DNA from 2 places in the Rodentibacter sp. JRC1 genome. Region 1 is predicted to be linked to the other one. Evidence: riboswitches for the same ligand, from Rfam matches in the RefSeq annotation. Region 1 holds a riboswitch; the other holds the start of a gene.

Region 1 (7,488 bases):
AAGGTTGATATTTGAGAAAACTCAGCTTCCAATAAATCACTATTTTGAATATATGTGTCATAATGAGTATTGATTAAAAATACAATTTTTCCATTAGTTTTTAACTTAGATTTGCCATTAACTTTCAACCGATCATTTGTGTAAAGATACACTAAGCTATTTAATAAATCAGGTTGATAGCATTGTTTAAATAGCAATGGTGCAACACCTCCATGCAGCCTTGCTCCTGCTTCAATCATCACAGTACGCTCATCGTTATGAAATAGTTCCATATGAACGGCACCATAATTTATTTTTAATGCTTTGACACATTGTTTGGCATAATCTATTAATGATTGGTAGTTTGAATTATTAGGATCTAAGATGTTTAGTGATTTATAAACAAATTTACTTTGGTTGAAAATACCTTTTTCATATTTACATAATGAAACGATAAAGATCTCATTTTGATTTACAATCATATCTACAACATATTCTTGTGAAGATATGTATTCCTGAATGATAAAATGATCATTTTGATTACCAAATAAATCATTGCTTTTCCATTGTTCTTTCATCAAATGTTCAAGCAAATATATTTTATTTTGAAAAAATAATACATTATCACTACCAGCTGATTTTAATGGCTTAAGAACGAATGATTTATCTTCAGGTAATTGATTAACAATTTTATGGTAATTATTTATATTAATTTTATATGTTTCAATATAATCTAATTTATTTTCTTTCAATGCTTGTTGCATTGTATATTTATCTCTCCTTAGTTCACTACTATTACTAGAATTACCTTTTACGCCATAATATTCAGATAACAAATCACCAGTAATAGTTCCTGCTTCTGAACCAACAATTACCCCATCAATTTGATGAAATTGTTCCTTTACTTCATTTATTGACATAAGATACTTGTTCTCAAATCCTTCACCAGTATAAGATGACTTCATATAATTTGAGATTTTTTCGCTAGAAAGCACTGAATAAACTTTATGCCCTTGTTTCTTTAAAGCTGGGGCGATTAAAGAACCTGTTGAAAATGGGTCAACAATAATATAGGTTTTCATAATTGCTCCTGTTTAGTAAAAAATTTATTAAAAACAAATGAAATAAGAATAAAAAGACCAATAATAGATAATATTATTCTAGAAGTATTTAATTCAATAATGTTCTCTGAAATAATTAACCCAATGATTACAGAACCTAGAGATTGAAAGAATACATAAAAGAAAGTGCTGATTTCTCCCATTTTATGAGATAAATAAGGTGTTTTTGCATAATCCAACATTATTTTTCTAAGGTAAATCCTGACAGTATTAATACAAAAACCAATGAAGAAGCTAGAAGTTATAGCTATAGTGATAGAAGAAGCGTAGCTATAAATATAATCCATACTAAGTAATGCTAAAATAAAAGCAAATATAGGTATTCTTTTTAGCGTAATAAAAGAAGCTATAAATGCCCCAATACCTGCTATTCCACTGGCATAACCAAATATTTCGGAATCCCATTGATTTAGATCTTGGAAAATGATGGTTGAAAGTAAATTAAAAGCTGAAATATGAACGCCAATAAAAGCCAAAGATAAGCTAAATAAATAGAGTGGTTTAGTAGGTTTTTCTTTATTATCTTTTAATAAAGAAATTTTATTGACAGGTGATAGTTGTACGTCAAAATATTTATTATATAAAAATACGAAATTTATTAATAATTCAAACAATGATAAGAATAAAATTAGATTTAGGTAACCAAATCTCTTAATGATTAATCCGGCTATTACAGCCCCTAAAAATGCACCTGATTGTAATACTGTTTGCATTACTCGAGAGGCAATGTCTGATGAAATATCTTGTTGATTAACGAAATAAGAGTTATAGGTTTCATAAGTAGTCAATGTAAATACATTAACAATTCCAAATAAAATAATTGTTATAAATAGACCATAAAAAGTTTCTGCAATATTAATAAAGATTAAACTTAAAATAAGAACATAAAGTATAATTCTCATCATATACAAGCGTTTTAAAGTTAAACTCTTCATATATTTTTTTGAGAAAATTTTCTTAAAAATATAGGGTACACTTGCTCCTAAACATAAAGTTAAACCAAGAAAAAAAGGACTATTTGTAATTGCTAATGATGCCCAAATCATACCGATCATCATTCCCATATCAGTAAAATATAGCAATATTAGCGAGCCATAAAAGAAAACTACAGGCGATCTTATGTTGTGCATAATGAACTCCGTATGTAACTTAAAAGTAAAAAATGTTACAAAAATGTTTATATAATGTTTCTTCTTACTTTTCAACTATCTTTACAATTAATTTGTCGAAAGATAAATCTCCCCACCCGATTGGGTAAATTTTTCTGCCATTTGCTCTAAGCCAGTTTGTTGTTCTAAGGTTTTGGTATAATCTCGCACATCTTGGGTGATTTTCATTGAGCAGAATTTTGGTCCGCACATTGAGCAGAAATGGGCGACTTTGCCTGATTCTTGTGGGAGGGTTTGGTCGTGGTAAGCCCGAGCGTTTTCAGTTCGTCATATTCTTCACATTTGAGCGGTTGTACTTCCATCAATATCGCACTAAAGAGCGGTCGAATTTTGGGGAGATTTTGTCGAAAATAATCCATTCCCACTTTCTGTTGATGCTCGCCCGTCACCAGTAAAATATGCTCATAGCCCATTGCTTTAATGGCTTCACATTCCGCCAAAATTTCTTTTTCATTCAAAGTTTTACGCTTTATCGGATTGCTCATTGAAAACCCGCAATAGGTACAATCATTTTTGCAAAGATTAGATAAATACAACGGAAGGTAAAACGACACCACATTGCCAAACCGCTGACGGGTGAGTTGTTGAGCCAGCTGTGCCATCGGTTCTAAGTAGGCTTCGGCTGCAGGTGAAAGCAACGCCATTAAATCGTCCAAATTTCTGACCGCACTTTGTAAGGCACGTTCCACATCGGCGGCGGTTTTGGCTCGTAACTGTAACGCTAAATCGTCCCAGTTTAGGGTTTGCCAATAATCGGGAAAGGAAGAAGAAAGGTTTGACATCGAAAAATACTCCAAAAGTGAAAAGTAAATTTCTTGCCTGAAGCGACGACTTGTTTGATTAACAAGCGGTAATTTTTATGAGGTGTTTTGCAACCTTGTTCCCTACGCAGGTTTTAACCCACAGGTTCAACGGATCTCGCATTGCGATCTCAGCCAACGGCACTCCGACAAGTGAGGGTATTCTAAAAGTTAATATTGTGTGACGCAAGGTAAAATCGGTTTTATTACAAAATACGGAAAAAATAACCGCACTTTAAAAGTGCGGTCGAAAAATTAACATTATTATGTAGCGGTTACACAAATTGCCGTAGGGTGCAGTTAGGCGAAGCCGTAACGCACCGATACATAATCAAACTAATTATTTTCTTTTGGTAGGCGAAGGAGAGCATAAAGGAAGCCGCCCCAAATTACGCCAAGTGCGATGACCATCATAATAATTGCACTAGAGCTCATCTTATTCTCCTTTTGATTCTATTGTAAGTTTGGTTTCGCTTTTCCATTTTAAACGGGAAAGAATGAATGCGACAACGAGTAAGCTAACCGCCATTCCCCAGCCGAAGACATTGACGAACCAGCTTGGATAGCCTTCGTAGCCTTCAGAGAAAACTTTAGCCCCTTCACTGAATAGCATAAATGCAAGAATACCTGTCGTAAGTACGATACATAAACGCCAGAAAAAGCCGACTTTAAAAGATGAGGTTTCGTTCAAATGATCGCCTAATAGTCCTAATTTTTCATTTGAAACGATGGCGATAAGCGACACGAATGCCACGGCAACGATACCGAAATAGTTCACGAATTTATCGAATACATCAAGCATCGGTAAGCCGGTTGTCGTGCCGAATAAAATGACGGAAACAAACATCATCGGCACGCCCACGATAAAGGTGACTTTCGCACGGCGAATGCGAAGTTTGTCTTGAATTGCGGAAATAATAACTTCAATCACGGATATAAAAGAAGTTAATGCGGCAAAGGTTAATGAACCGAAGAACAAGACACCAAGTACTTCCCCGAACGGTGCTTTGTTAATGATGGTTGGAAATGCAAAGAATGCCAAGCCGATCCCGCCTTTTGCCACTTCACTCACCTCTTGACCTTGAGCGGTGGCGATAAAACCTAATGCGGCGAATACGCCGATACCGGCTAACAGTTCAAAGCTACTGTTTGCAAAGCCCACCACTAAACCGCTACCGGTTAAGTCCGATTCTTTTTTGAGATATGAAGCGTAAGTCACCATAATCCCGAAACAGATCGAAAGCGAGAAGAAAATTTGTCCGTAGGCGGCAATCCATACGCTTGGATTGGAAAGTTTAGACCAATCAGGTGTAAACAATGCATTTAAGCCTTTTTCCGCACCGGGTAAAAAGAGAGAATAGATCACTAATGCGATAAACATTACCACAAGTACCGGCATTAAGATTGATGAAGATTTCGCAATCCCTTTCTGAATGCCCATAGAAAGTACGAGCAATGCGATCACCCATACGGCGATTAAAGGACCGGTTACCATTCCGACAAATTCAAAACTCACACCGTTGGCAATATCACCCATTTTTAAAAACTCACCGATGAAGAAATCGATCGGTTTATCTCCCCAAGCGCCACTGAAGGAAAAATAGGTATAGCTTGCAGCCCAACCTAAAACAACCGCATAATATAAGCCGATGATCACATTCACCATTACCTGCCACCAGCCGAAGACTTCAAAATGCGGACTAAAACGGCGATAAGACAACGGCGCACCGCCACGATGACGATGACCGATCGCATAATCTAAGAATAATAAAGGAATCCCTGCGGTTAGTAAGGCGATAAGATAAGGAATAATAAATGCACCACCGCCGTTTTCGTAAGTGGTGTAGGGGAAACGCCAGATATTGCCTAAGCCCACAGCGGAGCCAATAGCGGCTAAAATGAACGCTTTGCGACCCGAGAAGGTTTCTCGCTTTTGAGTAGATTTCGCCATAAAATTGTTCCTATATAAAAAATGAAAAAGAGCTCAAATATAATGAAATCTTCTATCTAGTCAATAAAATTGATAAAAGTGCGGTTAAATTTAGGGAATTTTTTAAAAAAAGATCAGTCTATAAGAAGATTTTTTAACAACAAGGAACATTTTATGGATTTTAATCAAATTCTAAATCAAGTCGTTAACATTGCGAAAAATTCCGCAAGTAATTTACAAACCGGTAATCCGACCTTGGATAAGGTGACTAAAGTGGGAGGTGGCGCAGCGGTTGCCGGTATTCTTTCGATGATTTTAGGGCGTTCAGGAGGCGCAAGTTTGGCAAAACTCGGTTCATTAGCCGTGCTTGGTAATTTGGCGTATCAGGCGTACCAAAATTATCAGAAAAGCCAACAGACACAACCGGTTATGTCAGAAAGCGAATTTGATGTGCTAAGTTCATCCGCTCAACAAGATAACAGTGCGTTAATTTTGCGAACAATGATCGCAGCTGCGGCGGCAGACGGTGAAATTACCGAAGAGGAAAAACAAACGATTGCCAATGAAATCGGTGATAATGCAGAGCTTGCGCAATGGATTGAAATGGAAATGACAAATCCGATTAGCATTAGTGAAATCGCACGCCAAGTGGGTGATGATACGGCGCTGGCGGCAAACGTTTATCTTGCCGCACGGTTAGTGAGTAAAGACTTATCACGTAAAGAGATCATTTTCCTCGCTAACCTTGCCGAAGCCTTAGGTTTAGATGAAACGCTTGTTGAACAATTAGAAAAACAAGCGGGTTTTTAACCGCACTTTTCACTTATAAAAGTACGACAAGATAATTTGTCGTGCTTTTTTCGTTTTTTTCCCTTTTTCCCCCTACCAATACAAGAAAATTTCGTTACAATGCAAAGTCCTACTTAATAAAAATTAAACAAATTAGGATTAGCAAACATGACCGGTGCACAACTCATTATGGAATGCCTAAAGGCACACCATGTTACAACGCTTTTCGGCTATCCCGGTGGTGCGATTATGCCCACCTATGATGCGCTCTATGATGCAAATTTAGATCATTTACTTTGCCGTAACGAACAAGGGGCGGCGATGGCGGCTATCGGCTATGCTCGTTCTACGGGCAACGTCGGCGTATGTATTGCCACCTCTGGCCCGGGGGCGACCAACTTAATCACAGGTCTTGGCGATGCGATGATGGATTCCGTTCCTATTATTGCCATTACCGGTCAGGTTGCTGCGCCTTTAATCGGTACCGATGCTTTTCAAGAAGCGGATGTGCTGGGCTTATCTTTAGCCTGTACCAAACACAGTTTTATCGTGCAAAGTGTGGATGAATTAGCCGATGTTTTTGCTAAAGCCTTTGAAGTCGCTCAAAGCGGTCGTCCGGGTCCGGTGTTAATTGATGTACCACGAAATATCCAAGCAGGCGAAGTGCCGGCTCATATTCAAGCCTACGTAAAAACACCGACAAAACCGACCGCACTTTCCGAAAGTACGCTTGAACAAGCCAATGAATTGCTAAAAAACGCCAAAAAACCGGTGCTTTATGTAGGCGGCGGCGTAGGAATGGCAAAAGCCGTGCCGGCATTACGTGAGTTTTTACTACAAACCCAAATGCCGTCTGTTTCAACTTTAAAAGGGCTGGGGGCGATTAATCCTACCGATGATGTGTATATGGGAATGATCGGTATGCACGGCACAAAAGCGGCAAATTTTGCCGTACAAGAATGTGATTTATTGCTTGTATGCGGTGCGCGTTTTGATGATCGTGTCACCGGCAAACTCGATACTTTCGCCCCTCATGCCAAAGTGATTCATTGCGATATTGATGTAGCGGAAATTAATAAACTTCGTCAGGCTGATATCGCTTTGCAAGGCGATTTAATTCAAGCGTTAAATGCACTCAAGCAGCCGCTTGATATTGAACCTTGGCGTGCGCACATTCGTGATCTTAAGGCAAAACTGGATTTCACTTATGTTGATAACGTAGGTGATCGCCCGATAGATCCTTGGGCATTGCTCAATACCCTTTCTAATCGCAAACCGAAAAATGCCGTGATCTGTACCGATGTGGGGCAGCACCAAATGTGGTCGGCACAACATATGCAACATTTCGCACCGGAAAATTACATCACCTCGGCAGGGTTCGGCACAATGGGCTTCGGTTTGCCGGCAGCTGTGGGGGCGAAAAAAGCCCGACCGCAAGATGAAGTGATTTTAGTCAGCGGGGACGGCTCGTTTATGATGAACGTGCAAGAACTGGGTTCAATTAAACGCGGCAATTTACCGGTGAAGATCTTGTTATTGGATAATCAGCGTTTGGGGATGGTGCGCCAGTGGCAGGATTTATTCTGGAACAAACGCCGTTCTGAAACCATCTTAGAAGACAACCCTGATTTTGTGATGCTCGCCAATGCGTTTGGCATTCCTGCCGAGCGAATCGAACGGGCGGAAGAAGTGGACGGCGC
Region 2 (7,488 bases), 970 kb from region 1:
AAGCGGTGTACCTTCTACTTTCACCAACTGATTGATTGGTACGGATTCCGGCTGCGGATCCAAATTCGCAAGGCTTGCGATTAAACCTGCGCGTTCCTTACGGGTTTCATTCATTCCCACGATGCCGCCACAACACACTTTCAAACCGGCTTTACGCACCTTGCCTAAGGTGCTTAAACGATCATCGAAACGGCGTGTACCAATAATCTTATGATAATGTTCCGGTGCGGTATCAAGGTTATGATTATAGTAATCTAATCCCGCCTCTCTTAATTCTTCCGCCATTCCCTCTTGCAATAATCCGAAAGTGCCGCAAGTTTCTAACCCAAGATCTTTTACGGCTTTAATAATTTCCGTTACTTTTGCCATATCCTTCGGTTTAGGCCCTCGCCATGCCGCCCCCATACAAAAACGTCCTGCCCCACGAGATTTTGCAATTTTGGCTTTCTCCACGATTTCATCAACATTCAGTAATTGCTGATTTTGCACACCGGTTTGATACCGTGCCGATTGCGGACAATAGCCGCAATCTTCCGGACATCCGCCGGTTTTAATCGACATCAATGTCGAAAGCTGAATCGCTTGCGGATTAAAATGCTCTCGATGTACCTGTGCCGCTCGGTAAACCAACTCCAAAAAGGGCGTTTCAAATAATGCCTCAACTTTGCAGACGGACCAATACTCAACGCAAGGATGTGGTGTAATGCTATTTAATTGAACGGTTTGTTTAGTTGTCATACTTTTCCCTATAAATTTTGTCCTTGGTGAATATGAATAAGGCGATCAATATAGCCTTCCAATTCCTGCGGCTGATGCGTAACAAGCAGCAAAGTTAGCATTTTTTCACTGCATAAGCGATCTATTAAGCGTAACATTTCCACACGTAATTGCGGATCAAGTGCTGAAAAGGGTTCATCTAATAATAAAATCGGTTTATTACGTAACAAACAACGTGCCAGAGCAACCCGCTGTTTTTGCCCCCCTGAAAGTGCGGTCGGTTTTCGCATTAAAAAATCTTGTAAATTGACCGCACTTGCCGCTTGTTCTATCCGCATTTTATCTTCAGAAGAAAGCGATAAATTCGATTTCAGACCCAATGCAATATTTTCTGCCACGGTTAAATGGGTAAATAAATTATTTTCTTGAAATAACATAGAAACAGGTCTCTGATAAGGTTCGGTATTTGTGTGATTTTCACTATTTAACCAAATCTCCCCGCTATTTACGCAGTCAAAACCGGCAATCAAATTTAACAAAGTGCTTTTTCCTGCGCCGCTTTCACCAATAATTGCTATTTTTTCTTGCGCACGAATATGTAGATCAAACGCCATCGGCATTGATTTATAATTAAATTTAACCTTTTTTAATTTAATCATTGTCCACCTTATTGTGTTCGATAAACAGAAATAATCCGATACATAAACCCAGCAAAATCAATGCGGTAATTGCAGCTTCTTGGCTACGATATTGCCCGAGTTGTTGATAAAGCAAATGAGGAAGCGAGGTGAAATCCGGACTACCAAATAATGCAATTGCCGTGAAATCCCCCAACGAAAGTGTCGTCGCCAGCGCAAACGCATATTTTAACGGTGCCTTTAATAACGGATATTCTATTAATTTAAAGCGTTGCCAACCTTTAAGATTAAGCGATAAGCATAGTTTTTCATAATATTGCGTCGCCTGCATCATCGGCGAATTTAAAATTCGGATAACAAAAGGCATCGCCGCCAAGGCGTTACAAAGCACGACGATAAAAAATAAATGTACATTGGTGAAATCAATATCTTGTAAAAGCAAAAATAGCCCTACCGCCAAAATCAATGTAGGAATGGCTAAAATCATCATTCCGGCGGTTTGAATAAAGGTTGCAAACACAGGAAAATGGAGCCATTGTAATTGGCGTGAAAGCAGTAATAAGAGAAAAGAAAAAGTAATTGCCAGCACGCCTGAAGTCGGTGCCATAGAAAGAGAATACATTAAGGCTTTCCATAACTGCGGGTCTTGTAAAAAACGCCCCCATTGCCGTGCGTTCAATCCTTCAACGATAATATTCAACAAGGGCATAAAAATAAATAAGCAAACGCTAATTAAAATAAAAACATTAAAAATTTTGACCGCACTTGAAGGGGCAGCCAGCCAAATATAACGCTGAGATAAGTGGGTTTCCGGTGGTTTTGCCAAAAACTGCGACATCGTAAATAATACAAAGCAAAAAACAAATTGAATCAAGGCAAACAAGGCGGCTTTCGGAAAATCAAATTCAAATAAAATCGCTTGATAAATGGCGACTTCTAATGTGCTATTTTGTGGCCCGCCACCAAGTGCGAGTACAATCGTGAAGCTGGTAAAGCACAACATAAAAATCAACACAAAAGCAGGTAAAAGTTGATTTTTAAGATAAGGTAATTCAATGAGACGAAAAAATTGCCAACCGCGAATATTTAATTGAGCGGCAAGCTGATGTTGTTCCGAAGGGATAGATTGTAGGGCTTGCCCCGTCATTCTTGCCGCGAGAGGAATATTAAAAAAAAGATGAGCAATCAAGATGCCGCTTAGTCCGTAGATTGTCGGTTTCCAGTCGATTCCCAAACTCTGCATAAGCAAACTTAGCCAACCAGCCGAACCATAAATACCAAGTAAACCGAAGATAGCCAATAATGCGGGCAATACGAATGTGAGAGAAAATAAACGCTGTATAAGCCGCTTGCCACAAAAAGATTGATAAAAAAATGCACGCCCAAATAACGTTCCAATCATCACCGAAAGCAATGCCGACAAAAAAGCCTGCTCAAAACTAAAGGTGATGATTTGATGTAGATAACTGTCTTGTTTAAAGTTTTCCCACGTATAGCTTCCTCCTACAGAAAACACTGATGAAAGAGAGAGCACATAAAGTAAAACAATGAAAAAAACGACCGCACTTCCGCCGATATAATGACGGGGACGAAAATGCGGATGAGAAAATAATGGCACCATACGACTCATTATTTAGAAAGTGCCTTTTGCCATTGATTAATCCAGTTTTTTAAATGTTCACCGGTTACTTTTGATGTATCCAGAACAACACTATGTTGAGTATGCTCCTTTAGGGCATCGATATTGCTTTCAATCGCCGTATTAATCACCGGTAACATCACGTTATTTTTTGCTATATCGGCTTGCGCTTCCGGTGAAAGCAAGTATTCAAGGAAATGATCGGCACAACGATTACTACGATTCGCCACTTTCGCCGCAACTTCCACTTGCAACACGCCACCTTCTGCAAAATCAGTCGCCATATAATTCTCTTTCTGTTCGGAAAGAAGATGATAAATCGGTGAAGTGTTGGTGCTTAATACCAAATCCCCCTCACCTTTTAAAAAGGCACCATAGGCTTCAGTCCAACCTTTCGTTACGGTAACCGTATGTTCAGCTAACGCTTTCCACATATTTTCAATTTCAGCTTGCGGATAAAGCGTATTCACCCAAAGTAATAAACCTCGTCCGATACTGCTGGTGCGCGGATCTTGATATAACACTTTTAAATCTTTTCGTTCAATCAATTCCTTCAGGCTTTTTGGCGGATTGGTTAATTTATTTTTATCGTAAATAAAAGCGTATTTCGCAAAATCGAAAGGTAAAAAAGTACGATTATCCCATTCTAACGGCAACGCAAGTTTATTGAGATCAACTTGATTCGGCTCAAACATTGCGAGTTTTTCCGCTTCATCAATTTGGTGATTATCTAACCCCAAAACGATGTCCGCTTTAATTTTCTTGCCTTCCAAACGTACACGATTAAACAGAGTACCGTTATTATCAAAAGCGACATAATTTAATTGACACTGAGGGAATTGTTTTTCAAAACCATTTTTAACTTTCGGGCCGGCACTCCAATCAGCGCTGAAAGAATCATAAGTATAGACCGTTAAAGGTTGCGGTGCAGCTTGAGTAAAAGGAGATGAAACAAAAAGTGCGGTTACAAAAAACAACAGTTTTTTGAACATCGGCTTAGCCGACGGTGGCGAAACCATAGCAATTGCTGAAGCGATTGCGTATAAAATGAAGCGTGTTTTTTTCATAATGCCATCCTTATAAAAAGTGAAGAAACAGCCTAATGAAAAAGAATTAGTTTCCTACGCCAGCATTATCTGTTTCAGGTTCACGGGTATTTCTCAGCCAAACAAGTTGGCACCCCGACTAATTGTGTGGAAGTCTATACAAATGCTTTATAATATACAAGCACTTTACGATAAAACGAATCACAAAATTCAAGCAAAAGAAAACCCGCAAAAAGCGGGTTTAAGCTCTAAATACATTATGCTTGGTGCTTGGCAGCGACTTCGCTTAACAGAGTTTGCAATTCACCGGCTTGATACATTTCCAAAATAATATCGCACCCGCCGACCAATTCACCTTCAACCCATAATTGAGGGAAAGTCGGCCAATTTGCATAACTCGGCAACGCTGCCCGAATATCAGGATGTTGTAAGATATCGACATAACCAAAAGGCACTTTGCAGTTTATTAAGGCTTCAACCGCACGTGCAGAAAAACCACAAGAAGGCAGTTTTGGCGATCCTTTCATATAAATTAAAATCGGATTTTCGCTGATTTGTTTCTTAATTTTATCTAAAGTTTCCATAATGTTCCCCATAAAAAACGAGCGGGCATTTTAACATAAGTTAAAAACATCACAAATTATAACTTGAGTATTTATGTAGGATTTACCAACTTCCGCCGGCTCCACCGCCGCCAAAACCGCCACCACCAAAGCCTCCGCCTGATGAGCCGCCTCCGAATCCGCCACCAAAACCTGAACCGCTACGGCGGCGGGATAATGTAGATTGACGCACAATACGATTTAATTGATCACGCTGATTCGGGCTGATATAGACTTCATCCTTATGATACAGATATTCACCAAACACAACAAAAGCGATAAATACCAACACCATAATGAAAGGAATATATTGTTCAAATTCACTTTCTTCCGTCTGATAAGCACCGTATTCCCCTTGGCTGGCTGCAATGATGTCATTTAAGCCGTCATTTATGCCTTGCGCATATTGTCCTTGCTTAAATTGAGGCAAAATCGCATGGCGAATAACTTGTGATAAAAAAGCATCAGGCAATACCCCTTCCAAACCTTGTCCTGTGGCGATAAAAACTTTGCGGTCATTTTTCGCAATCAGCATTAACACGCCATTATTTAACTGCTTACGTCCAATTCCCCATTTATCGCCCAAAGCAAAAGCATAATCGGCAATTTCATATTCACCTGTTGTGGGCACGATGACAACCGCGATTTGTGAGCTTGTCGAATTACCATAAGCGATCAGTTTATTTTCAAGAATTTGCTGCTGTTGAGATGACAGAGTATTCGTGTAATCATTCACATAATGAAAAGGGGTTGGCGTAGGCGGAAACTGCGCAGCAGAGACGAAATTCACCCAAAAAATAATGCTAAAAACAACCGCACTTTTCATAATCTGCAACAATCTAGTCATGAATAATTACCTCATTCGATAATTCATTTCGGTCATTCGGTTGAACCGGGAAATGTGTTATTAAGATTTCGGTAATACGATTAATTGCTTCAACAATGCCTTGGGTATAAGCCCCTTGCTTGAATTGGGAGATCATCAGATCACATTGTTTCTGCCAATAAGTCGCATCGACAAATTGGTGAATCCCTTTATCACCGACAATCGCACAAAGATGATCTTTATACCCGACATAGATTAATACGGCATTTTGCTCTGCGGTTTTGTGCATCTCCAGATCATTAAATACCTGTAAAGCCCGTGCTATTGCCGATAAGTTTTTTGAAGACTTAGGTAATTTCCTCTCAATATATACGCGCAATTCTGCCGAACTTTGGCTTTCGAGGCGAACAATTGCCGCCTCGATTTGTTTTTTATCGACAGGAATCCTTGAAAAGAATTTCATTATCTTATCCTAATTAAAATTCACAGTCGGAGCATTTTCAGCACCTGCCGTTGATTTGAAATAAGGTTTTTCTTTAAAACCAAGAATCATTGCGGCAAATTTTGTTGGGAATTGACGTACTTTTTGGTTATACACACGAGCAGCCTCATTAAATTTATTACGGGCAACATTAATTCGATTTTCCGTACCTTCAAGTTGAGATTGTAAATTCATAAAACCTTCGTGCGCTTTTAATTGCGGATATTGCTCAACCGTTACAAGCAAACGGGATAATGCCGATCCCACTTGATTTTGGTTTTGTTGAAATTGTGTAAGCTGTTCTTCCGTCATATTTGAGGGATCAATTTTAGTTTGTGTCGCTTTTGCACGGGCTTCGATCACGTTGGTTAAAGTTTGTTGTTCAAAATTTGCTTGACCTTTCACTGTATTCACTAAATTCGGAATAAGATCAGCACGGCGTTGATAAGAAGATTCCACATTTGCCCAGACAGAATCAATTTCTTCTTCCGCTTTCACTAAACCATTATAACTAGACATTAAAGTAAATCCCGCCACTACGGCAACAAGGATAATGACAAACCACTTTTTCATAAGAATATTCCTATTAATAAATAAAATTTTTTAAAGATATTATTGTTATGCTTATTCTAAGCATACAAAAGAAAAGACCTAAACCAAGGTTTAGGTCTTTTTCCATTTAATCCGCTAAGGATACCAAATAGGATTATTTAGTACCGTTAACTGCGATTTCAACACGACGATCCGGTGCTAAACAAGCGATAAGCGCTTTACGACCTTTAACCGCGTCACAAGTTGCACCAGTAACAGGGTTTGCTTTACCGTAACCGGTTGCAGTGATGTCTTGTGCCGGAACACCTTTAGCTACTAAGTAGTTAGCTACGGTGTCTGCACGACGTTGAGATAATTTTAAGTTGGTTTTTTCAGAACCGATACGGTCTGTGTAACCTGCAACACCTACTTTAGCGTTGCTAACTTGAGCGATTTCACCGTAGATACCGTCTAAAGTCGCTTGAGCTTGCGGTTTTAAGTTAGCTTTACCGAAAGCGAAAGTTACATCAGAGTTCAAGTTGAAAGTTTTGCTTACAACTTCAGGTGCAACTACAGGTGCAGCACCTTGACCGAAACGGTAAGATAAACCGGCATTGATAGAACCGATCCATGGTGTGTAATCTGCGTTTTCAGCTAATTTGTTATCTTTACCAACGCTTGTTAACCATTGATATTCAAGACGGAATGCTAACTCCGGTAATGAAGGCATTGCATACTCGAAACCTGCTGCAAACATTGGAGACACTTTTAAGCTGTGAGCACCTTCCGCATGGTTACGGCTTCCGTTTGCATCATAGTATTTATAGTCTGAACGAACTAATGCTGCCGCCGCACGACCGTAGAAATCTAAGCCGTCTAATGCAGACACTAAGCCACCCAAATTGTAGCTACCTTTCAAACCTAAGTGTGCACCGTGGTTAGTGTGTTTGAAAACAGTTTGACCAGCGTTACGCCCTTTAATACGACCGAAATCGTCATAACCTAATT

What was found. Region 1 has a riboswitch for thiamine pyrophosphate ahead of HEMROJRC1_RS10920 (radical SAM protein). Riboswitches for the same ligand answer to the same signal wherever they lie in the genome.
Region 2: linked by a shared signal. The riboswitch ahead of thiB (thiamine ABC transporter substrate binding subunit) and the one ahead of HEMROJRC1_RS10920 (radical SAM protein) in region 1 are both predicted to bind thiamine pyrophosphate.

What each region holds. Positions count from the first base shown of each region.
Region 1 is NZ_BPWA01000001.1:1,070,297-1,077,784, reverse strand. Features, by position in the region: gene HEMROJRC1_RS04760 (ATP-grasp domain-containing protein) at 1-1,061, opposite strand, end outside; gene HEMROJRC1_RS04755 (hypothetical protein) at 1,058-2,158, opposite strand; partial or broken gene HEMROJRC1_RS10920 (radical SAM protein) at 2,605-2,871, opposite strand; TPP riboswitch at 3,134-3,228, opposite strand; gene HEMROJRC1_RS04745 (methionine/alanine import family NSS transporter small subunit) at 3,406-3,504, opposite strand; gene HEMROJRC1_RS04740 (sodium-dependent transporter) at 3,506-5,020, opposite strand; gene HEMROJRC1_RS04735 (tellurite resistance TerB family protein) at 5,174-5,809, shown strand; gene ilvG (acetolactate synthase 2 catalytic subunit) at 5,957-7,488, shown strand, end outside.
Region 2 is NZ_BPWA01000001.1:2,043,423-2,050,910, reverse strand. Features, by position in the region: gene bioB (biotin synthase BioB) at 1-738, opposite strand, end outside; gene thiQ (thiamine ABC transporter ATP-binding protein) at 747-1,376, opposite strand; gene thiP (thiamine/thiamine pyrophosphate ABC transporter permease ThiP) at 1,369-2,976, opposite strand; gene thiB (thiamine ABC transporter substrate binding subunit) at 2,985-3,986, opposite strand; TPP riboswitch at 4,096-4,188, opposite strand; gene grxD (Grx4 family monothiol glutaredoxin) at 4,298-4,624, opposite strand; gene HEMROJRC1_RS09310 (YgcG family protein) at 4,707-5,489, opposite strand; gene HEMROJRC1_RS09305 (TPM domain-containing protein) at 5,482-5,931, opposite strand; gene HEMROJRC1_RS09300 (LemA family protein) at 5,941-6,522, opposite strand; gene ompA (porin OmpA) at 6,656-7,488, opposite strand, start outside.